Regions from separate parts of the Hydrogenophaga sp. GW456-12-10-14-TSB4 genome, predicted to be linked through region 1. Evidence: predicted binding sites of a transcription regulator. Region 1 holds the regulator's gene; the other holds the start of a gene.
What was found. Region 1 encodes NrdR, which represses ribonucleotide reductase genes. Its sites were predicted from a motif close to CACNANATNTNGTG; they were not measured.
Positions count from the first base shown of each region.

Region 2: the regulator NrdR is predicted to act here: its motif matches at 4,342-4,355, upstream of AC07ZS_RS16140 (ribonucleoside-diphosphate reductase subunit alpha).

Region 1 is NZ_JBWKZH010000011.1:75,366-86,504, forward strand. It holds gene AC07ZS_RS08305 (DUF349 domain-containing protein) at 1-957, opposite strand, end outside; gene AC07ZS_RS08310 (DUF748 domain-containing protein) at 1,070-4,732, opposite strand; gene AC07ZS_RS08315 (transglycosylase SLT domain-containing protein) at 5,443-6,339, shown strand; gene glyA (serine hydroxymethyltransferase) at 6,577-7,821, shown strand; gene nrdR (transcriptional regulator NrdR) at 7,856-8,305, shown strand; gene AC07ZS_RS08330 (GspH/FimT family pseudopilin) at 8,416-9,030, shown strand; gene pilV (type IV pilus modification protein PilV) at 9,037-9,513, shown strand; gene AC07ZS_RS08340 (prepilin-type N-terminal cleavage/methylation domain-containing protein) at 9,570-10,607, shown strand; gene AC07ZS_RS08345 (pilus assembly PilX family protein) at 10,654-11,139, shown strand, end outside.
Region 2 is NZ_JBWKZH010000031.1:13,093-24,231, reverse strand. It holds gene AC07ZS_RS16145 (ribonucleotide-diphosphate reductase subunit beta) at 1-1,105, opposite strand, end outside; gene AC07ZS_RS16140 (ribonucleoside-diphosphate reductase subunit alpha) at 1,247-4,162, opposite strand; gene ampD (1,6-anhydro-N-acetylmuramyl-L-alanine amidase AmpD) at 4,577-5,200, opposite strand; gene AC07ZS_RS16130 (sigma-54-dependent transcriptional regulator) at 5,181-6,686, opposite strand; gene AC07ZS_RS16125 (sensor histidine kinase) at 6,698-8,500, opposite strand; gene AC07ZS_RS16120 (PP0621 family protein) at 8,525-8,773, opposite strand; gene AC07ZS_RS16115 (cytochrome C assembly family protein) at 8,784-9,584, opposite strand; gene ffh (signal recognition particle protein) at 9,750-11,120, shown strand; gene AC07ZS_RS16105 (pyridoxamine 5'-phosphate oxidase family protein) at 11,128-11,139, shown strand, end outside.

The sequences.
Region 1 (11,139 bases):
GTGGCCTTCGGCGAGCTCACGCTCGAGCACGGTCAGCGCCTGTTCCAGTTCGGCCGACGCGCGGGCGCGCTTCTCCTGCTGAGCCTGCTTGTCCTGTGGTGCCTTCTCCGCAGGGGCGCTCACGTCCTGGCCGCGCGCGACACGCAGTTCGTCGGCCCACACCGGCACGGCGGGCAGGGGCGCCTGGGGATTGGCGTCGGCAGCCACGGCCTGGGCCAAAGCCGCCTCGAAGGCGTCCCACACCAGCTGCAGCTGCTGGCGCGACCCGTCGAGCATGGGCGGGAACTTCACGTCCACGCTGGGCCATTGGGGATCTTGCGACAGGGCACTCGCCTGCTGCTGCCACTGGGTCACGTCGCTGCGCAGCGTCTCGGCGATCTGCTGGGCATCGCGCCAGGGTTTGGTGGACAGCACTTCGATGCGCTGCGCGATCAGCACCGCGGCCTCGCGCTCGACCTGCACCCGGTGTTGCAGATCTTCAATGGCTTTGACCCTTTCGGCCAGTGCCTGGCGCAAGGTGGCCAGTGGCTCGCGCGAAAGCGGTGCACCAGCACGCGCGGCATCGCGCTGCCAGGCCAGCGCATCGGCCAGGTTCAAACGCGACTGGTCGATCAGGCCCTGGGCCTTCTGCGCCCACTCCGTCGACATCTGCTCCTGGGACTTCTGGCGTTTGACTTCGTCGAGCTTTTCCTTCAACGGCTTGGCCGCGCCGCGGTCGCGGTGCGAGAGCTCCTTGAACACCTCGTTCATCTGTTCCAGCGCGGGACCGGTGGCCAGCCAGTCGCGGATGCGCGCAGCGCGCTCACCCGAAGTCGGAGCGGAAAACGCCCCTCCGGTGACGGCATCCAGGGGGTGGGCGGCATTGGGGCTGGCCGGCTTGGGAGGAGTGGGCGTGTTCACAGCGGACTCGGAAGCGTTGGACGAAGACGGGGTTTTGCGCAGGGAAAACAGCGACATGAAAGCGAGGCTCAATCGATTCGGGTGTCGGCACCACGATGGCGCGACCAGAGCGTATTGTCGCCGCAGTTGGCGCGCCCCCGCGCGCGCCATGGCGGGCACGCGGGGAAGCTCAGCGCGGCGCGAGCTTCAGTTCGGCTTGCGGACGCCACTTCTCGCCCTGGGCGCCCACTTGAGGCGCACCCAGGAACATGCGGTCTTCCGGCAATTGACGGCCGGCCAGGTAGTCCTTCACGACCACACCGCGCGCCACCGCGAGTTCGCGGATCGCGTCGGCGCTGACCGGGATGGAGGCCAGCAACAAGGCCTCCATTTCAGCCTGCGGCAGGTCCTTGGCCATGCCCACCAGGTTGCGGGGCTTGGGAATGTCGGTCCGCCGATAGACCTCCTTGAGCAAGGCCGGGTATTCGGCGGGGCTCACCGCGAGCGAGTCGCTGATGGCGGCACCGTCCCGCGCCAGCTGGCGGCGCTTCTCGGCCAGCACGCGCTCGTCCAGGCGCGCGCGCTGGTAGCCACTTCGCTCGGCCTCCAGGTCGCCGTGGCCCACCACGGTGATCTGCAGGTTGGGCCGATCGGTCAGGGCCTTGGCCACGGTGTCCAGCCGTTGCCGGGCCTCACCGTCCAGTGCCTTGCTGCCCGGTGTGAACACCACCTGGTTCATTTCCTCCCCGCCACCGCCGAGCGCCCCGGCGATCAGGGAAAACGGCGAGGTGATGGCTTTGCCGATCAGGTTGAAGATCAGCCGGAAGATCAGGGGCGCCAGCTTGAACTGCGGGTCGTTGAGCGAGCCGCTCACGGGCAGGTTGATGTCGATGACGCCGTTGCGGTCGGCCAGCAGGGCCACGGCCAGCTTCACCGGCAGGTTGGGCGCCTCGCTTCCGGCCACGCGATCACCGAAACTGAGCTGGTTGAGGATGATCTGGTTGCTGGCCGTCAGCTGCCCATTGGGCTCGATCTTGTAGGCCACATCCATGCTCAGCTTGCCGCGCTCGATGCCGTAGCCGGCGTACTTCACGGTGTAGGGTGAGAGCGGCGGCAGCTCCAGGTTGCGCACCAGCGCCCGGATGTCCAGCGCCAGCGGCTGGGCCAGCGGATTGAGCTTGCCATCGATCTCCAGCGCTGCCGTGCCCTCGGCGCGCCCGCGCAATGTCAGGTCGGCCATCTGTGGCGCGCCGCCCGGCGGCACGCTGGCGAACGCGCTCAGGCTGCCGGTGAGTTCGCTGAGGTTCGCGGAATAGTTGGGCTTGATGAAGCGGTCGGAGAACAGCACGCGGCCATTGACCAGGCTGATCGGCCCGAAACGGATGTCCGGGTCGGGCACGGCGCTGGCACTGGGTGGCGAAGGCACCGCCGCGGGGGTCGTCGCCGGCGCTGCAGCACCCGTCGGTGTCGGGCCCTCACCTTCGTGTTTCACGAGGCCTTGCAGGTTGATGCGCCCCGTGTCGTCGATGATCACGCGGGCGAAGTAGTCGCTGAGCACGGTCTCCTGCACCGCCACCCGGGTGACTTGGCCGGGCGCCATGGCGAGGCGCAGGCCTCGCACCTGCAGCGACTTCCAGGCCAGCAGCTCTTCGGCGGGCGACAGCGTGTTGGCGGCGAAATCGTCCAGCCCCACGTTGCCGGCGACCGCCAACCGCAAACCTGCCGAGGGCAATGCCGCCTCGACCGTGCCACGGTAGCTGGTGTCCGCGCGCAGCAGGTCCAGATTCAGGCGGTCACCGAAATACGGCTCCAGCGCGTGCAGCGGCAGCTTGTCGGCCTGCACCTTCAACTGGGTGCGCAGACTGTCGGCGTCGCGCTCCGTCTTGCCCGGCAGGCGCAGTGTGCCGTCGAGTGCGAGCCGGCCAGGCTCAGCGCGGTTGCCGCGCGCCGCGCCCATGCGCAACTGCAGCGAGAGCGGCATGTCGGGCTGGCTGCTCGCCAGGGGCTGGAGGTTCTTGACCTGCAGCCGGATCTGATTCACGTCGAGCCTGACGGGCCGGGCCAAGGCCAGGTCTTCGAGGGCGACAGTCCCCCCGTCGATCTGCACATCGGCCAGCGTCACCTGCCACGGTGACGGCTCTGCAGGCTTCGCCTGCGGGGCATCGCCCGAGGCTTTCATCCAGCCATCCACCATCCAGCGCCCGGCCTTGTCGCGTTGCGCGCGCACCTGAGGCCGGTCGAGAGCGACCTTGCCCACGGTCACGGTGCTGCCCGCGAGGTCCAATCGAACGTCCTGCACCTGGAGGCTGCGCAGACTGGCCTGCGGCTGGCGAATCGTCCCCAAGCGGGCCTCGCTCAACTCAACCCGGGACGCGTTGACCAGCAGTCCCATGGGCTGGCCGGCCTTGGCCGCCCGCCATTCCACATCGAGGTCGGCAGCGAGCCGCCCGTCGAGCTCGTGCGTCAGCACGCCGGCGACGTACGGCCCGAACGTCGACAAGGGAAGTTCGCCCACCGAAACCTGCGCCTTGGCCTCGGCGTCGGTGGCAGAGCCCTTGAGCGTCATTGGCGTCTGGCCCAGCCGCGCGGACACCTCGAAGGGCACCGGCGCCCGCACCGGCCAGCTCAGCGACTGGGCTTGCACGCTCAAGGCGTCCAGCGCCAGTTGCGCGGCTGGCGCGGTGGATGCATCGCGCCAACGCACCGTGCCGCCGTCGAGACTCAGCCTGGCCACACTCACCGCCCAGGCGGGAGCGGGTGCCTTGGGCGCCGCAGATGCGGTGGGTGCTGCGGCGGGCGAGGCCTTGTCGGCCCAGGCCTGCGCCACGCGCTGCAGGTTCAACAGCCCCGACGCATCGCGCGAGATCGACACCGTGGGCGACTTCAATTCAACCGCGGCCAGGTCCACCTGCCCAGCCAGCGGCTCCACCCGGTTGAGCGTCACGCCCAGGCGCTCCCAGGCCAGCAGCTCGGCCGTGGTTGACGGCCCGGTTCGCTCGACCATGCGCAGGCCCGCGAGCGCCACGGTACCCGAGAGAGAAAGACGCGGCGTCTCCTGCTGCTCGAACGCGAGCTTGAGCCCCAGTTGCAGAGAGCCGGCCTCGGGCTTGACGGGCCAGGCCGCCGGCCAGTAAGGCAGGTAGGGCGCCAGGTCGAGCTCGGGAATGTCCACGCTGGCGTCGGTGTCCCGCGTCTGGGCGAACGGTGTGGTGCTGGCGCTGGAGTCGAAGGCACTCCCATTGAGCACGAAAGCCAGGTGGGGCTGGGTCACCACATCCCGCCGCGAAGGCAGGTTGCTCAGGAAGGGCACGCCGACCGTCAACCCGCTCAACTGGTGGGTGACCCCCACGCTGTCGTCCACGAACACCAGCTCGCCGTCGGACAACTTGAGGTTGAAAAGCGCAAACTGGGCTGGATCGGACGGGGGTTCATCCTCCTTCGGGCGCAGGCGCTGCAAGACATCGTCCACGTCGTAACGCCCTTCCCCCAGGTGGCGCAACTGCAACCGGGGATGCTCCAGCACCAGGGCGTCGAGCACCGGCGCGAGCCGGAACAGCGATTGCAACTCGGCATCCACATAGACGCGACCCAGCGAAAACTGCTCGCCATCGCCGGCGGCATTGGCCACCCGCAGCCCCTCAATGGACATTTCCAGCGACCAGGGGCGGAAATCGACCCGCTCCACCGTCACCTGGCGCCCCAGCTTGGCCGTGGCTTGTTGGGCCAGCTGCCATTTCAGCAAAGGCGGTACACCCAGCCAGGTCACCAGCCAGAGCAGGAGAAGCCCCAACAAGGCCAGCATCAGACGCCGAGCCCACCGACCTTGGGTCCACCTGGAAAAAAAGCTGTTCATCGTGCGTTCGCTCGTCCACTCATCCCACGAGTGTCGTCGAACTGTGGGGACACGGCAGCGCACACATATATAGAGCCCCAAAAAACAAGAAACCCCGGCAAGCAGGGCCTGCCGGGGTTGACGGCGGGCCAAATGCTCTTGCCGTCGGTTTTGGCGGAGGGAGTTTGGTTGTCTCTCCAGCCTGGAAGCAACAGATTGCTCCCGTTGGGAGCTGACTTGCGGTTCACCGCGTCGTCAGCAAATGCCAGTCTTCAGACAGGCCACTGCAGGTTACTCCCGTTGCCGCGCTCGATCAAGAGCGCATCGGGCATTGGCCATGCAGATTTTCAATCACGCCCGAACCGGCCATTCAGCGGCCCCAAAATCCCGTTTTGGAACATGAAAGGTGGCCGGGACCCGACAAACGGTCATCGACGGCGCATCGATCCACAAGCCTTGCAGACCCAGGGCTTTCCGCTAGCAAAGCCCTTTTGTTTACATCTGTTCACACTTGTTTATACCCAAAAGTAGGCTTAATTCAATTCATAAACATTGACTTGATATTAATAAATCCATAGGATGCGCCAGCTTTGCCCGCCGGAGGGTAAACCCGAACCGTCTATCCCCGGCCAACTCGGCCGCCCCTCCCTTCCAGGATCGGGCTATCGATGGCGACCAATCCAGTCGACCCAGCTCCCACGAGCGAGGTCGGCGCAGAAAGGAGCGATGACATGAACGCGCACCACGCAACGCCACCCAAGAGCACCTCAGGTGCCGTGGCATCCCTCAAAACCGCTGTTGGCGACGCCTACCAGGGCTTCTTCGACATCACCCACAACAGCCTGGCCCTGCTGGGCACCCTGGCGGCCGTGGCACTGATCACCCTGAGTGCCCGTGCGGACCTGCGCGCCAGCGCGGAAGAGCAACTGCTCGGCTGGCTGCTGGAGCGCCAGGAAGCCGCCAGCGTCGATGCGGTGTACGCCGCCGAGCCCAGCGCGGTCGACCGCGTGACCGCCGCTCAACCCGGCGACCTGCCCAAGCAGCAGGCCAATGTGACCTACTGGCTCAGCCGCAAGTACCGCGTGGCGCCCGAGCCCCTGAGCGCGCTGGTGGCGGAGGCCTTCGAGGTCGGCGAAAAAGCCAAACTCGACCCCACGCTCATCCTGGCCGTGATGGCGATCGAGTCCCGCTTCAACCCGTTTGCGCAGAGCCCGGTGGGCGCGCAGGGCCTGATGCAGGTGCTGACCCGCGTTCACACCGACAAGTACAACGACTTCGGCGGGCAACTGGCCGCGTTCGATCCGGTGTCCAACCTTCGTGTGGGCGCGCGTGTGCTGCAGGACGCGGTCAAGCGGGCCGGCTCGGTCGAAGGCGGCTTGCGGCTGTACGTCGGCGCGGTCACCACGGACGGCAACTGGTACATCGACAAGGTGATGGCCGAACACATGCGCATCCAGAGCGTGGCGCTGGGCAAGCCCATGCAGCGCTATGTCCCGCAGGCGCGCCCGACCACCGTGGTGGCGCCGGCCGCACCGGCGCCTGCCGCACCTCCGGCTGCCGAAATCGAGGCAGAAGGCCCGGCCGCACCCAACGCGCTGCCACCCGGCGCAGCCCTCAGCCGGTCCTGATCGGCAAACGCCCGCCGTCCTCGGCTAAACTAGCCGGGTACGCAACTGGCGATAGGCGAGCGCCCCGGCATCTTCTGCCGGAGGTTGCCGCTGACGTGGCCCCCCTGCCCGATCTGTGATCGTCTTCAGGGACAACCACTGGGAAGCGTACCGCTCGGCCCCAAGGGTTCGGGTGTTCAGCCGTTCGCCTGGGCAGCCCTTGTCACCGCGCAAGGTTCCACGTCTTGAAGGACTGCCATGTACGACCGCAACATCCTCATCCAGCAAACCGACCCTGAACTGTTTGCCGCCATCCAGGCCGAAAACGCGCGCCAGGAACACCACATCGAGCTGATCGCCAGCGAGAACTACGCCTCGCCAGCCGTGATGGCCGCGCAAGGCACGCAGCTCACCAACAAATACGCCGAGGGCTACCCTGGCAAGCGCTACTACGGTGGCTGCGAGTACGTGGACGTGGCCGAGCAGCTGGCGATCGACCGGGTCAAACAGCTCTTCGGCGCCGAAGCCGCCAACGTGCAGCCGCACTGCGGCGCCTCAGCCAACGAGGCCGTCTTTCTCGCTTTCCTCAAGCCCGGCGACACCATCATGGGCATGAGCCTGGCCGAAGGCGGCCACCTGACCCACGGCATGGCGCTCAACATGAGCGGCAAGTGGTTCAACGTGGTGTCCTACGGGCTCAACGACAAGGAAGAGATCGACTACGACGCCATGGAGCGCAAGGCGCACGAGACCAAGCCCAAGCTGATCATCGCGGGCGCCTCGGCCTACAGCCTGCGCATCGATTTCGAGCGCTTCGCCAAGGTGGCCAAGGACGTCGGCGCCATCTTCATGGTGGACATGGCCCACTACGCCGGCCTGATCGCCGCTGGTGTCTATCCCAACCCGGTGCCCCACGCCGACGTGGTGACCTCCACCACCCACAAGAGCCTGCGCGGCCCGCGCGGCGGCATCATCCTGATGAAAGCCCAGCACGAGAAGGCCATCAACAGCGCGATCTTCCCAGGCCTGCAAGGCGGCCCGCTGATGCACGTGATCGCCGCCAAAGCCGTCGCCTTCAAGGAAGCGCTTTCGCCCGAATTCACAGCCTATCAGCAACAAGTGCTGACAAATGCCAGCATCGTCGCCGAAACACTGACGTCGCGCGGCCTGCGCATCATCAGCGGCCGCACGGAAAGCCATGTGATGCTGGTTGACCTGCGCGCCAAAGGCATCACCGGCAAGGAAGCCGAAGCGGTGCTGGGCAGCGCGCACATGACGATCAACAAGAACGCCATCCCGAACGACCCGGAAAAGCCCATGGTCACCAGCGGCGTGCGCATCGGCACGCCAGCCATGACCACCCGCGGCTTCAAGGACGAGGAGGCTCGCCTGACCGCCAACCTGATCGCCGACGTGCTGGACAATCCGCGCGACCCGGCCAACATCGAGGCCGTGCGCGCCAAGGTGAATGCCTTGACCGCCCGCTTCCCGGTCTACAAGTGATGACCCCAGGCCGCACAACGGGAACGCCCTGCGCATGAAATGCCCGTTCTGCGGTCATCTTGAAACCCAGGTGGTGGAGACCCGCGTCTCGGAAGACGCGGACTTCATCCGCCGCCGCCGCCAGTGCGGCCACTGCGAGAAGCGGTTCACCACCTACGAGCGGCCGGAAGTGAGCTTTCCGGCCGTCGTCAAGAAGGACGGCCGCCGGATGGACTACGTGCCCGCCAAACTGCGCGCCTCGTTCGTCCTGGCGCTTCGCAAGCGGCCGGTCAGCACCGAGCAGGTGGACTCTGCGATCGAGCGCATCGAGGAAAAGCTGCTGAACCTGGGCGCCCGGGAAGTGCCCGCTGCCCGCCTGGGCGAGATGGTGATGAGAGAGCTGAAAAAGCTCGACAAGGTCGCCTACATCCGGTTTGCCAGCGTGTATCGAAGCTTCGAGGACATCGACGAATTCAGAGCCCTGGTGGACGAAGTCCGCCGCTGAACGTGCTTGAAAGCACGGGGGGCCAGAAACGGCTTCCCGCTTGTCGCAAGGTACCCGGCATTCATCGGCTCCCGAAGGTCGTTAGCAGCTGTAACAGGCAGACTGGCGCGATGGAAAATGTCCGCCCCTGTGCACCCTGTTCGCCAAGCGCGCGACATCGCGGCGTCACGCTGACCGAGCTGATGATCAGCATTGCCATGCTCGCCATCCTGCTGGCGATCGCCGCACCGAATTTCCAGGGCATGACCGCATCGAGCCGGCTGACCTCCGCCAGCAATGAACTGCTGGGAACGCTGCAGCAGGCGCGCGCCCAGGCCATCCGCACGGGTGCGCGGGTCACCGTGTGCAAAAGCACCAACGGAGCCCAGTGCAGCATCGCTGCCGACGTCGGCTGGGATCGAGGATGGATCGTGTTCCAGGACACGACGCGCATCAATTTCGATGCCCAGGTGGAGGACGGCGAAGCGATCCTGAGCCGTATCACGGCCATCCCGGGGGGCACGACCATCGGCGGCAACGCCGCCGTGGCGAACTACGTGTCGTTCGCGGCGGACGGTCGGCCCAGGCTCATGGGCGGCGCCGTTCAGACGGGCACCCTGCGCGTTTGCACCACCGCCAACTCACTCACGAACAACACCCGCGCCCGCGACATCGTGGTGACATTGACCGGTCAAATCAGTGTGACGCGCCCTGCGGGCGTGGCCGACGACTGCCCCTCCCCTTGATCCGACATGAAAAAACGCACACGCCTTCCCCATGGTCCCCGCCACCTCCGCGGCGCCTCGCTGATCGAAGTGCTCGTCGCCGTGCTGATCCTGAGCCTGGGTCTGCTCGGCATGGCGGCCTTGCAGTCCCGCGCCGTGAAGGGCAACATCAGCAGTGGACAGCGTGCGCAGGTCGTCATGCTGAGCCACTACGCTCTCGATGTCATGCGGGTGGACCGCGAAAGCGCCCGGGGCGGCGCCTACAACACCGGGGCCAACTTCATCTGCAACCCCCTGGCCTTCAACGGCGCCACGCTGGCCGAAACTTCCCGCAGGGACTGGCTGACCGCCGTCAAGCGGAACATCGGTCGCGCCGACGACAACACCACCTGCGTCAGCATCGCCTGCGATGCTGACTTTGCCTGTACGGTCCAGATCCGCTGGGATGACAGCCTCAGCGGCGGGCTGGCCAATCAGACATTTGTCATCGCCTCGCGAGTTTGAAGCACCCCATGTCACATCCCATGACGTTTCTTTCGCACCGCCATGGCCGACCGCCGATGAAGAGCCGCACGCGCGGCTTCACCCTGGTCGAACTGCTGGTGGCCATGACGCTGGGCCTGGTGCTGATCGGCGGCGTGATCAGCGTGGTGGTCACGACGCGGCAGACGCTGCGCGTCAATGAGAACCTCGCGCACATGCAGGAGGGCGCGCGGTTTTCCTTCGAAATCATGGCCCGTGAGATCCGCGAAGCAGGGATGGTGCCCTGCGGCACGCGCTTGACGGCCAATGTCCTGCGCACGGCCGGCTCACCCAACGTCGCCTGGTGGGCCAGCACCGATGCCGGCATGCTGCGCGGGTTCGACGGTGACCAGGACAGCATCGATATTGCGGGCTTTGGTGCGGCACTGGGCGACCGGGTCGCGGGAACGGACGCCATCATGGTTCTGCGCCCGGCCGGCGATGAACTCTCCTTCCGCCAGATCACGGCCCATGACGTCGGCGGTACGAGCTTTTCGTTTTCGTCGCCGACCGCTTTCACCGACGCCCAGGTGGTCATGGTGTGCGACGGGCGCAGCAGCGCTCTGTTCCAGATCCAGACCGTATCCGAGGTCCCGCCCACCATCCAGTACGGTGCCGCGGCGCTCAACTGCTCCAGCGCGCTGGGCAATGTCCTGCCGCAATGCGCGGGCGCGGTGGCCAAGACGTTCGACCCGGACGCCACCGTGGCGCGCTGGGACCCCGCGTTCTGGTATGTCGGCATCAACCCCCAGGGCGGCCGCTCCCTTTACCGTGCCCGCATGGCGCTGAATGCCGACGGGCTGGTGGTGACTGTGCGGGAAGAAATGTCGCCCGGCGTGAACAACCTGCAGATCGACTACCTCACCCGCAACCGGGACATTGCCAACGGACTGGCGACCGAGTGGGTGCCGGCCTCGCACGCCAATTTCAATACGGGCTGGACGAGCACCGCCGCCGACGTGGTGGCCACCCGCCTGACGCTGAGCCTGAGCAGCGCCGAGGCCGTCGGATCCGATGGACAACCCATTCAGCGCGAGCTGATCGTGGTCGCGTCCTTGCGCAACAGGGATTTCTGACATGCCAAAAACGATTCCAGTCTCTCCTCCGCCTCGCCAGACCGGCGTGGCGCTGATCGTCGCGCTGATCATGGTCGTCATCATGTCCTTGCTGGGACTGGCCGGCGTGCGCATGATCTTCCAGGAAGAAAAGATGGTGGCGTACACGTACGACCGCACCTTGACCTTTCAGGCGGCCGAAGCCGCACTGAGGCAGGCCGAAAGCAGCATTGATCAAGTCAAGCCGGAACCCTTGGTGGGAGAGGCCTGCGCCAACTTCACGTCGGGCATTTTTGTGGTGCGCACCTGCCCGCCTCCGCCCCCGGGGGAAGCCACGCCTCGCTGGATGGACACCGAGTTCAACGGCTGGGCCGATGCCGCTCCCGTGGGTGCAGGTACTTTGGCGATCACCCCCCAGTACTTTGTCGAGTTCCTGGGCAGCAGTTTTCCCTGCAGCCTGGACCCCACCGAGGCGCCCGTGTGCAGACGCTACCGCATCACGGCCCGCGCGGGCGGGGACGGCCGGGCACAGGCCATGGTCCAGTCACTGTAT
Region 2 (11,139 bases), on a different contig from region 1:
TCATCTCGCTCATCCAGGGGAACGGGTTCTCTTCGTTCGGGAACAGGGGCTCCAGGCCGATCTGCGTGGCACGGCGGTTGGCAATGTAACGCAGATAGCCCTTGAACATCGAGGCGTTCATGCCGAGCACGCCGCGCGGCATGGTGTCTTCGGCGTAGCGGTACTCGAGTTCGACGGCCTTGAGGAACAGCTCCTTGATCTCGGCCTTGAACTCACCGGTCCACAGCATCGGGTTCTCCATCTTGATCGCATTGATCAGATCGATGCCGAAGTTGCAGTGCATGGATTCGTCGCGCAGGATGTACTGGTACTGCTCGGCGGCACCGGTCATCTTGTTCTGGCGGCCCAGCGCCAGGATCTGCGTGAAGCCGACGTAGAAGAACAGGCCCTCCATCAGGCAGGCGAACACGATCAGGCTCTTGAGCAGGCGCTGGTCGGTCTCGGGCGTGCCGGTGTGGAAGTTCGGGTCCATGATCGCCTCGATGAAGGGGATCAGGAACTCGTCCTTGTCGCGGATCGACTGGACTTCGTTGTACGCGTTGAAGATCTCGGACTCGTCCAGGCCGAGCGACTCCACGATGTACTGGTAGGCGTGCGTGTGGATCGCTTCCTCGAACGCCTGGCGCAGCAGGAACTGCCGGCACTCGGGCGCGGTGATGTGGCGGTAGGTGCCCAGCACGATGTTGTTCGCGGCCAGCGAGTCGGCGGTGACGAAGAAACCGAGGTTGCGCTTGACGATGCGGCGCTCGTCTTCGGTCAGGCCGTTGGGGTCTTTCCAGAGCGCGATGTCGCGGCTCATGTTCACTTCCTGCGGCATCCAGTGGTTGGCGCAGGTGGCGAGGTACTTTTCCCAGGCCCACTTGTATTTGAACGGCACCAGCTGGTTGACGTCGGTCTGGCCGTTGATGATTCGCTTGTCGGCCGCGTTGACGCGGCGCGCGGCGGTGGCCGCCGGCGCGGCTGCGGTGTTGATCGAAGCGGAGGGGAGAGGCGCGCGCTCACCGGACGGTGAGGACAGTGAGGCTTGCAGGCCCGACGTGCCGGTGGGCAGTGGGCTGTTCGCTGGCTTCGATGAGGGCGTGATGTGATCGTCCCAGGTCAACATAGAGGTTTCCAATGTTCGGATTATGAAAGTGTGTGCATGAAATGCAAAGTGATCAGGCGAGATGCGCACATTTTTTGTTGCGGTGTTGCATCGAATTGCATTCGATGAGCACCGCAACACCTGCGCGCATGTCGGCCGGAATCACTGGCACGCTTCGCAACCCGGGTCGTCGATGGCGCAGAACTTGATGTCGGTTGCGGGTTCCACACCGGCCGTGATGTCGGCAACCGGCGCGGCCACGGGGGCCGCGCTGGTGGCACCGACGGAGACGGCGTTGAGCTGGCCGGTGCGACCGGTGGACTTCTCGATCTGCGTCGCCGAGGTGGTGCGCAGGTAGTAGGTGGTCTTGAGACCGCGCAGCCAGGCGAGCTTGTAGGTGTCGTCGAGCTTCTTGCCCGATGCGCCGGCCATGTAGATGTTCAGGCTCTGCGCCTGGTCGATCCACTTCTGGCGGCGTGCGGCGGCTTCCACCAGCCACAGCGGCTCGACCTCGAAGGCCGTGGCGTACAGCGCCTTCACGTCTTGCGGCACGCGGTCGATCGGGCGCAGCGAGCCGTCGAAGTGCTTGAGGTCCATGACCATCACGTCGTCCCACAGGCCCAGGCGCTTGAGATCCTTCACCAGGTAGCTGTTGATGACGGTGAACTCACCCGACAGGTTGGACTTGACCGAGAGGTTGCCGAAGCAGGGCTCGATGGACGCGTCCACGCCGATGATGTTGGAGATGGTCGCGGTCGGGGCGATGGCCACGCAGTTGGAGTTGCGCATGCCGTCGGCGGCGATCTTCTTGCGCAGCGCTTCCCAGTCCAGGCTGCTGGAGCGGTCCACGTCCACATAACCGCCGCGCTCGCGCGCCAGCAGGTCCAGGGTGTCGGGCGGCAGGATGCCCTTGTCCCACAGCGAGCCGCGGTAGCTGGCGTATCGGCCGCGCTCGCGGGCGAGCTCGGTCGAGGCCCAGTAGGCGTAGTAGCAGACGGCTTCCATCGAGCGGTCGGCGAAATCCACCGCTTCGTTGGAGGCGTAGGGGATGCGCAGTTCGTACAGCGCGTCCTGGAAGCCCATCACGCCCAGACCCACCGGGCGGTGGCGCATGTTGGAGTCGCGCGCCTTCTTCACCGCGTAGTAGTTGATGTCGATCACGTTGTCGAGCATGCGCATGGCCGTCTTGATGGTGGCCTGCAGCTTCTCGTGGTCGAGCGTCTTGGCACCGTCGTCACCGCGCTTGACGTGGTTGAGCAGGTTGACCGAGCCCAGGTTGCACACGGCGGTTTCGGTGTCGCTGGTGTTGAGCGTGATCTCGGTGCACAGGTTGGAGCTGTGGACCACACCGGCGTGCTGCTGCGGGCTGCGCACGTTGCAGGCGTCCTTGAAGGTGATCCAGGGGTGGCCGGTCTCGAACAGCATCGAGAGCATCTTGCGCCACAGGTCGCTGGCGGGCACTTTGCGGTAGGGCTTGATCTCGCCGCGCGCGGCCTTTTCTTCGTAGGCCACGTAGGCCTTCTCGAAGTCGGCGCCGAACAGGTCGTGCAGGTCGGGCACGCTGTTGGGCGAGAACAGGCTCCATTCGCCCTTTTCCATCACGCGCTTCATGAACAGGTCGGGAATCCAGTTCGCCGTGTTCATGTCGTGCGTGCGGCGGCGGTCGTCACCGGTGTTCTTGCGCAGTTCCAGGAACTCTTCGATATCCAGGTGCCAGGTTTCCAGGTAGGTGCAGACCGCGCCCTTGCGCTTGCCGCCCTGGTTGACGGCCACGGCGGTGTCGTTCACGACCTTCAGGAAAGGCACCACGCCTTGCGATTCACCGTTGGTGCCCTTGATGTGGGAGCCCAGGGCGCGCACGCGCGTCCAGTCGTTGCCCAGGCCGCCGGCGAATTTGGAGAGCAGCGCGTTTTCCTTGATCGACTCGTAAATGCCGTCGAGGTCGTCGGGCACGGTGGTCAGGTAGCAGCTGGAGAGCTGCGAGCGCAGGGTGCCAGCGTTGAACAGCGTGGGCGTGGACGACATGAAGTCGAACGAGGACAGCACTTCGTAGAACTCGATGGCGCGGGCTTCGCGGTCGATCTCGCCCAGCGACAGGCCCATGGCCACGCGCATGAAGAAGGACTGGGGCAGCTCGATGCGCGTCTTGCGCACGTGCAGGAAGTAGCGGTCGTACAGGGTCTGCAGGCCGAGGTAGTCGAATTGCAGGTCGCGCTCGGGCTTGAGCGCGGCGCCCAGGCGGGCCAGGTCGAACTGCAGCAGCTTTTCGTCGAGCAGGTCGTTGTCCACGCCCTTCTTGATGAACAGCGGGAAGTTGTCGGCGTAGCGGGCGCCCATCTCGGCGGCCGGCACTTCCTCGCCCATCACTTCCTTGACGATGGTGTGCAGCAGCAGACGCGCGGTGGCGTAGGTGTAGTCGGGGTCTTTTTCGATCAGCGTGCGCGCGGCCAGGATGGAGGCCTTGTAGACCTCTTCCATGGGCACGCCGTCGTACAGGTTGCGCTTGGTCTCGGCCACGATGGGGTCGGCCTTGACGTCCTTGCCCAGGCCGCTGCAGGCGGCGGCGATGAGGCCTTGCAGGCGCTGCAGGTCCAGCGGCACGCGCTCGCCGCCGTCGATCACGTGCAGCACGGGTTCGGTCGGGTGAGCGACTTCGACCTGGTGCGCGCGTTCCTGCGTGCGGCGTTCGCGGTAGAGCACGTAGGCACGGGCGACTTCGTGGTGGCCGCTGCGCATCAGGCCGAGCTCGACCTGGTCTTGCACGTCTTCGATGTGGAAGGTGCCGCCGCCCGGGCGCGAACGCATCAGGGCGCGGGCGACGTTCTGCGTCAGCCCGTCCACCGTTTCACGCACGCTGGCCGATGCGGCGCCCTGGGTGCCGTGCACCGCGAGGAAGGCCTTCATCATGGCGACGGCGATCTTGCTGGGCTCGAACGGCACGACGGCGCCGTTGCGGCGGATGATCTGGTAGTTGGCGAAAACCGAGCTGCTCGCGGCCAGCGGAGCCGCGGCCGGCGTACCGGCGGTGGGCTTCAGCGAGGCGGGGGACGGGGTGGTGATGGGAGAAGCGGTCAGCATGGGTTCCTCTTTCATTTGTTGTTGGGTGAACTGCATCGGGGGCGCGTGGTCCGATGGCAGCTTGGTGGCTTGGGTGCCGGTATCAACGCAGGCCGCAGGTGATGGACGCGGCCGCCTGAAGGGCATTGTTCAGGCGACGGCCATACTGGGCGGGGTAGGGTACGGGACTCACAAGGCAACACTATATCTGGTGTGCATGTCCCATTCAAGCCACTACGGGTAGTGTTTTCCAGAAAACACCCCGCAATGTGCGCAGGGCATTTTTCGTTAGGCAAAAAATGGCTTTCGATGGGGCCTCATGCCTGGGGACGGTAGCGCAAAGCCAGCGCCGGCGCGCGCTTCGGCGCGATTTGTCCCTGCTGGCCGCGCCGTTGCAAGCCCTTGGAAACGAAGCGGTTTTTTCGTGTCTCGGACTCAGTCGTCGGTGACACCGCGTCCCAGTGTGTCTTGCGGGAAACACCCTTCGGGCCATTGCAGGTCGGCTTGCAGGCGCGACCAGTCGAAACCGGGTCCGGGGTCCTGCTTGCGGCCGGGTGCAATGTGTTCGTGGCCCGCGATGTGGCGCACCGGATAACGCCGCACCAGTTGAGTGCACAGTCGGGCCAGGGCGGTGTATTGCGCGGCCTCGAAGCGCTCGCCTTCCAGGCCTTCGAGTTCGATGCCGATGGAATCGTCGTTGCAGTTGTGGCGGCCGCGCCAGCACGACGCACCGGCGTGCCACGCCCGCGCATCGGCGTCGACGAACTGCACCACCTCGCCGTCGCGGCGCACGAAGAAGTGCGACGACACTTCCATGCCCCGGATCTGCTCGAAGTAGGGGTGCGCGTCCCAGTCCAGGCGGTTGGTGAAGAGCTGTTCCACCTCCGGGCCGCCGTACACGCCCGGGGGCAGGCTGATGGAGTGGATGACGATCAGGTCGATTTCGGCATCGCCAGGACGCGGGCCGAAGTTAGGCGAAGGGCTGTGCCGCGCGGTGCGCAGCCAGCCGCCTTGCCAGGGATCATCGCGCTCGGCGGAATCAGGTGGGGGTGTCGTCATCGTCCGACGGCATGGCGATGCCCAGTCGCTGGATGCGGTAGCGCATCTGCCGCAGGTTCAGGCCCAGGCGGGCCGCGGCCGCGGTGCGGTTGAAATCGCATTCGCGCAAGGCCTTGAGCAACACCTGCCGCTCCTGTTCGTCGAGGTAGCTCTGCAGGTCGGCGGGGATCTCTTCGGGCGGACGGGTCATGGGCGCGCCGGGGCCGTCGGCGGGCGAGAGTGCGTCAGGCTGGGTGGGGATCTCCTCGTCGTCGCTCTCGCCGAAGTCCTCCGGTTCCAGCGCCTCGCCGCTGCTCAGGGCCAGGGCGCGTTGCAGCAGGTTTTCGAGCTCGCGCACGTTGCCCGGCAGCTCGCGCGCCTGCAGCCAGGCCAGGGCGCGCTCGGAAACCCTTGGAACATCCTGCCCGGATTCGGCGCACAGCCGCGCCAGCAGCGCTTCCACCAGCAAGGGCAGGTCCTCGCGCCGTTCCCGCAAGGCGGGCGAGCGCAGGCCGATGACGTTGAGCCGGTAGAACAGGTCCTGGCGGAACTGGCCCGACTGCACCAGCGCGTTCAGGTCGCGGTGGGTGGCGCTCACCAGCCGCACGTCGACGGCTTCTTCCTGCACGCCGCCGAGCGCGCGCACGCGGCGTTCCTGGATCACCCGCAGCAGCTTGGCCTGCATGGCCAGGGGCAGGTCGCCGATTTCGTCGAGGAACAGGGTGCCGCCCCGTGCCGCCTGGAAGTAGCCTTCGCGGTCGGTGGTGGCGCCGGTGTAGGCGCCCTTGCGCGCACCGAAGAACTCGGCCTCGATCAGGTTTTCGGGAATCGCGCCGCAGTTGACCGCCACGAAGGGCCCCACGCTGCGGTGGCTGCAGTCGTGCACCGCGCGCGCCACCAGTTCCTTGCCGGTGCCGGATTCGCCCAGGATGAGCACAGGGGCCATGCTGGAGGCCACCTTCTCGATGCGCGACTTGATCTGCCCGATGCTCGGCGAGTTGCCCACAATGCGGCGCAGTGCCTGCACGCCGCTGGAGGCGGCGGGGGGCTTGCGCGTTGCGTCGCCTTGGGCATTGCCGTTGGCGGTGGCCACTATCGCGCCATTGGCCGCGGCCGCCGGGGACCCGCGCTGGCTCTGCAAGGCCGCTGTCACCGCGCTGCGCAGCTGTTTCAGGTCCACCGGTTTGGTGAGGTAGTCAAAAGCGCCGGCCTTGAGCGACTCCACCGCATTCTCGGCCGATCCGTACGCGGTGATGACGATGCATTTCTCGGGCCGCTGAGCGTCCGCGAGTTCGCGCAGCAGGTCCAGGCCCAGCCCGTCGGGCAGCCGCATGTCGGAGATGAGCACGTCAAAGCGTTGCTGGGCGAGCCATTCGCGTGCCTGGGTGAGGTCCGGTGCGGCCACCACCGCGTGGCCTTCGCGCAGCAGCGTGAGCTCGTACAGGGTGCGCAGATCGGGCTCGTCGTCGACGACCAGCACGGAGGCGGAAAGGGGCGGGGGAGCCATCGTCGTCGTGTTCAGCGGGTGGCCAGGGGAGTATCGCCCGACAGCGGATGGCCGTGGGGTTCGGCCCGGGTGGCGATCGAATCGACCGCCGGGTAGGCGAGGCTTTGTTGCGTCGGCTCATGCGCCGGTGCCGGGCCGGCGGCGGGAATCAGGGCATAGAACTCGTTGCCTTCGCGCTGGTCCAGGCGGGTGCGCCGGTAGGCGATCTGGGCGCCGTAGCGTTCGCACAGCTCGCGGCAGATGTAGAGACCCAGGCCGCTGGAGCGGCTTTCGGACGAGAAGAAGGGCTCGAACAGGTGGCGCATCACGCTGGCTTCGAGCGCCTGGCCATCGCTCCACACCGAGAGACGGATGTGGTCGCTGCCGCTGGGCTGGGTGATGAGCCGGATCGACGAGGGCTTGCCGCTGGCATGGCGCAGGGCGTTGTCCAGCAGGTTGATGAGCAGGCGGCGCAGGTGCTCCGGGTCGAAGCCCACGAAGGCCGCGGGCGCATGGGCATGCACGCCCAGGATGCGCTCGGCCTTGCTCTGGCGCACCCATTCGTGGGCGATCTGCCGCACGGTCTGGTCCAGCGGCAGGGAAGGAGCGGAGGTGGTGTCCTGGTTGGGCTGCGCACGTGCCACGTTGAGGATGTCGTCGACGATGCGCGAGAGCCGCTGCGCGTTCTGCTCGATCATGCGCGTCAGTCGCTTCTGGGCCGGCGCCTGCACTTCCTCATCCAGCAGCGCATTGGCCTGCGTGATGGCCGAGAGCGGGTTGCGGATCTCGTGCGCCACGGCCGCCGACATGCGGCCCATCGAGGCCAGTTTCTCGGTGCGCACACGCGCCTCGACTTCGCGCAGGTCTTCGAGGAACAGCACGCACAGGCCGGCGCCGCGCCCGCTCTGTGCCGTGAGGCGGGTGCGCGCGTGCAGGCGCTGGCTCGGGCGGTCCTCGTTGTCGATGGTGGTTTCGGTCTCCAGGGCTTCGCCGCGGGCGAAGGTCTCATTGACCAGGTGCGCCAGGTGCTGCCAGCTGGAGCGGGCCGACAGCAGCAGCTTGGCCGCCTGGGGCGAGACCTGGCCGAGCAGCATGGCCTGGGCGGCCGGGTTGGCGCTGCGCACCACGCCGTGCGGGTCCACCACCAGCACACCCACGGTCAGGCTTTCGATCACCAGTTCGTTGACCTGGGCCTGGGCGCGCGCGGCCGCCTGGCTGCTGGCGGTGAGGGCTTCTTCGCGGGCCAGCCGGATCGCCAGCTGGTTGGCCAGCACCGCCACCAGGAAGAAGCCGGTGCCAGTCAGGGCCGCCTGCAGGAAGCGAGCGGTGGACAGCTCGCTGAACAGGGGTGCGTGCAGCGCCGCTTCGCCCAGCAGGTAGAGCGTGACGCTGGCGGAGGCGGCCAGGGCCAGCGTGAGCGAGCCCAGGATGGAGGCCAGCAGCACCGGCAGGGCGAACAGCGCGGTGTAGTTGATGCTGCCGACCTGGAACGATTGCAGCAGCGCGAACACCAGCACATCGACGCCGATCGTCAGCAGCCACTGGATGTGCATCGGGGCGGCCTGTTCCGCCGGGCGCCACAGGTACAGCGTCAGCAGCGCGATGCAGAGGTGCGCCGAGCAGACCACCACCAGCCAGTTGGGACCGCCGGTCTGCGAGACCAGCATGAACACCTGCAGGGCGAGCAGCACCGTGGCAATGAACACCCGGGCGCGCATGAAGGCGCGCCACAGCCGGACGAAGGCGCGCATGCGCTGCTCGCGGCTCTGCGCATGGCTGCCCTCGTAAGCGGAATACCAGGACGGGGCGAACTGTGAGCTGACGTCCCGGGCCATGTCAGGCGTTCCTGCGAATGGGCGTCACGCCGAACCGCCTTCGCGCAGCCGCCGGTGCTCGATGCTGCAATAGGCACCCTGCTGGCCCCGCACCGCCTCGTTCTCGGGCAGGTGCGTGCCGCACTGCTGGCAGGCCACCATGATGGTGGGGACGTTGGCGCGGGGCTTGGGCGGGGGCGCCTGGCGGGCGGCCTCGGCGCGGTCGCTCAGGCGGTTGTTGCGCCAGATATAGAACGCGACCATCACCACGGCCAGGACGAGCAGGTATTTCATGGTCAGTGCCTCAGCCGCGTTGCAGCATCACTTCGAGCACGAAGCGCGAGCCCGCGTAGCCCAGCAGCAGGAAGCCGGCGGCCACGTAGAGCATGCGCACGGCGACACGGCCGCGCCAGCCCAGGCGCCAGCGGCCCCAGAGCAGCACGCCCATGGTGATCCAGGACAGCAGCGAGAAGGTGGTCTTGTGGTCCCAGACCCAGCGGTGGTTCAGGGTTTCAGAAAAATACCAGCCGGCCAGCAGCGTGGCGCTCAGCAAGGCGAAACCGGCCGCGACGAAACGGAAGGTGAGGCGCTCCAGCGTGAGCAGGGGCATGGAGGCCTCGCTGGCGTTGCCCAGCCGCATGGCCTTTTCGGCGCGCTGCATCAGCCAGGCATGCACCACCGCTGCCGCGATCAGGCCGTAGGACGCGATGCCCAGGGCCCAGTGCAGCGGCATGAGCGCGGAATGCAGCGCCGGGTAGGGCGTGCCGGGGAACACCAGCGCCAGCAGCACCACCACCATGCCCAGGACGGCCAGCGTCCAGCGCGCGCGCATCTGGGGAAACAGGCGGCTTTCGATCAGGTAGACCGTGAGCACCAGCCAGCCCGTGACGGAAAGGGCGGGCGCGAAACCGAAGCGCGCCGGTTGCTCGAACAGGCCGAGTACCAGCACCGCCAGGTGCAGCAGCCAGGCCAGGCCCAGCAGGCCCCGGCTTTGCGGCGCCGACATGCGCGAATGGGCGACGGCGAGCAGGGCATAGGCCAGCGCCGCGCCGCCGGAGAACACGGCGGCGGGCAGGTTGGACGCGAGTGCGGGCAGCAGGCTCATCACCGGGGCAGCGCGCCAAGCGGGGAAAAGAAGGGCGCAGCTAAAATCATCCTCACAGTTTAACGGCCTTGTCCGGCCCGACGGCGCCGGTCCGCCGGCCCCAGTGTCCGCCCGACGGCCCGTCCGACGCGGGTTTCCGTCCTTTTCCCCCTACCCGAGCGCAGCATGGCTTCAGCCCTTTCAGACCGACTTTCACGCATCGTCAAGGAAATGCGCGGGCAGGCCCGCATCACCGAGGGCAACGTCACCGACATGTTGCGCGAGGTGCGCATGGCCCTGCTGGAGGCCGACGTGGCCCTGCCGGTGGTGCGCGACTTCATCGCGCGCGTGAAGGACAAGGCGCTGGGCCAGGAGGTGGTGGGTTCGCTCACGCCCGGGCAGGCGCTGGTGGGCATCGTCCACCGCGAGCTCGCCGCGACCATGGGCGACGGCGTGGCCGACATCAACCTCGCGGCGCAGCCGCCGGCGGTGATCCTCATGGCCGGCCTGCAGGGTGCGGGCAAGACCACCACCACCGCCAAGCTGGCCAAGCACCTGATCGAGAAGCGCAAGAAGAAGGTGCTCACCGTCTCGGGCGACGTCTACCGCCCGGCCGCCATCGAACAGCTCAAGACCGTGACCGCGCAGGCCGGCGCCGAGTGGTTCCCCAGCACGCCCGACCAGAAACCGGTGGACATCGCGCGTGCCGCGATCGACCACGCGCGCAAGCACTACTTCGACGTGCTGCTGGTCGACACCGCTGGCCGCCTGGCGATCGACGAGGCGTTGATGCGCGAGATCCAGGAACTGCACGCCGTGCTCAAGCCGGTGGAGACGCTGTTCGTGGTGGACGCCATGCAGGGCCAGGACGCGATCAACACCGCCAGGGCTTTCAAGGACGCACTGCCGCTCACCGGCATCGTGCTCACCAAGCTCGACGGCGATTCGCGCGGCGGCGCGGCGCTCTCGGTGCGCCAGGTCACCGGCGCGCCGATCAAGTTCGCGGGTGTGTCCGAGAAGATCGACGGCCTGGAGGTGTTCGACGCCGACCGCCACGCGCAGCGCGTGCTCGGCATGGGCGACATCCTGGCGTTGGTCGAGCAGGTCACGGCCGGCGTGGACATCGCGGCGGCGCAGAAGCTCGCGGCCAAGGTCAAGAGCGGCGAGGGCTTCGACCTCAACGACTTCCTCGACCAGTTGCGCCAGATGAAGCAGATGGGTGGCCTCTCCAGCCTGATGGACAAGCTGCCCGCCGCGATGGCCGCCAAGGCCGGCGAAGTCGACATGGGCCGCGCCGAGAAGGACATCAAGCGCAAGGAAGGCATCATCTGCAGCATGACGCTCAAGGAGCGCCGCAAGCCCGAGATCATCAAGGCCACGCGCAAGCGCCGCATCGCCGCCGGCGCCGGCGTGCACGTGCAGGAAGTCAACCGCCTGCTCAAGGAGTTCGAGCAGATGCAGGACATGATGAAGAAGATGAAGGGTGGCGGCATGATGAAGATGATGAAGCGCCTGGGCGGCATGAAAGGCATGCCCAAACTGCCTGGCATGGGTTGAACGCACCATGTCGGCCGAC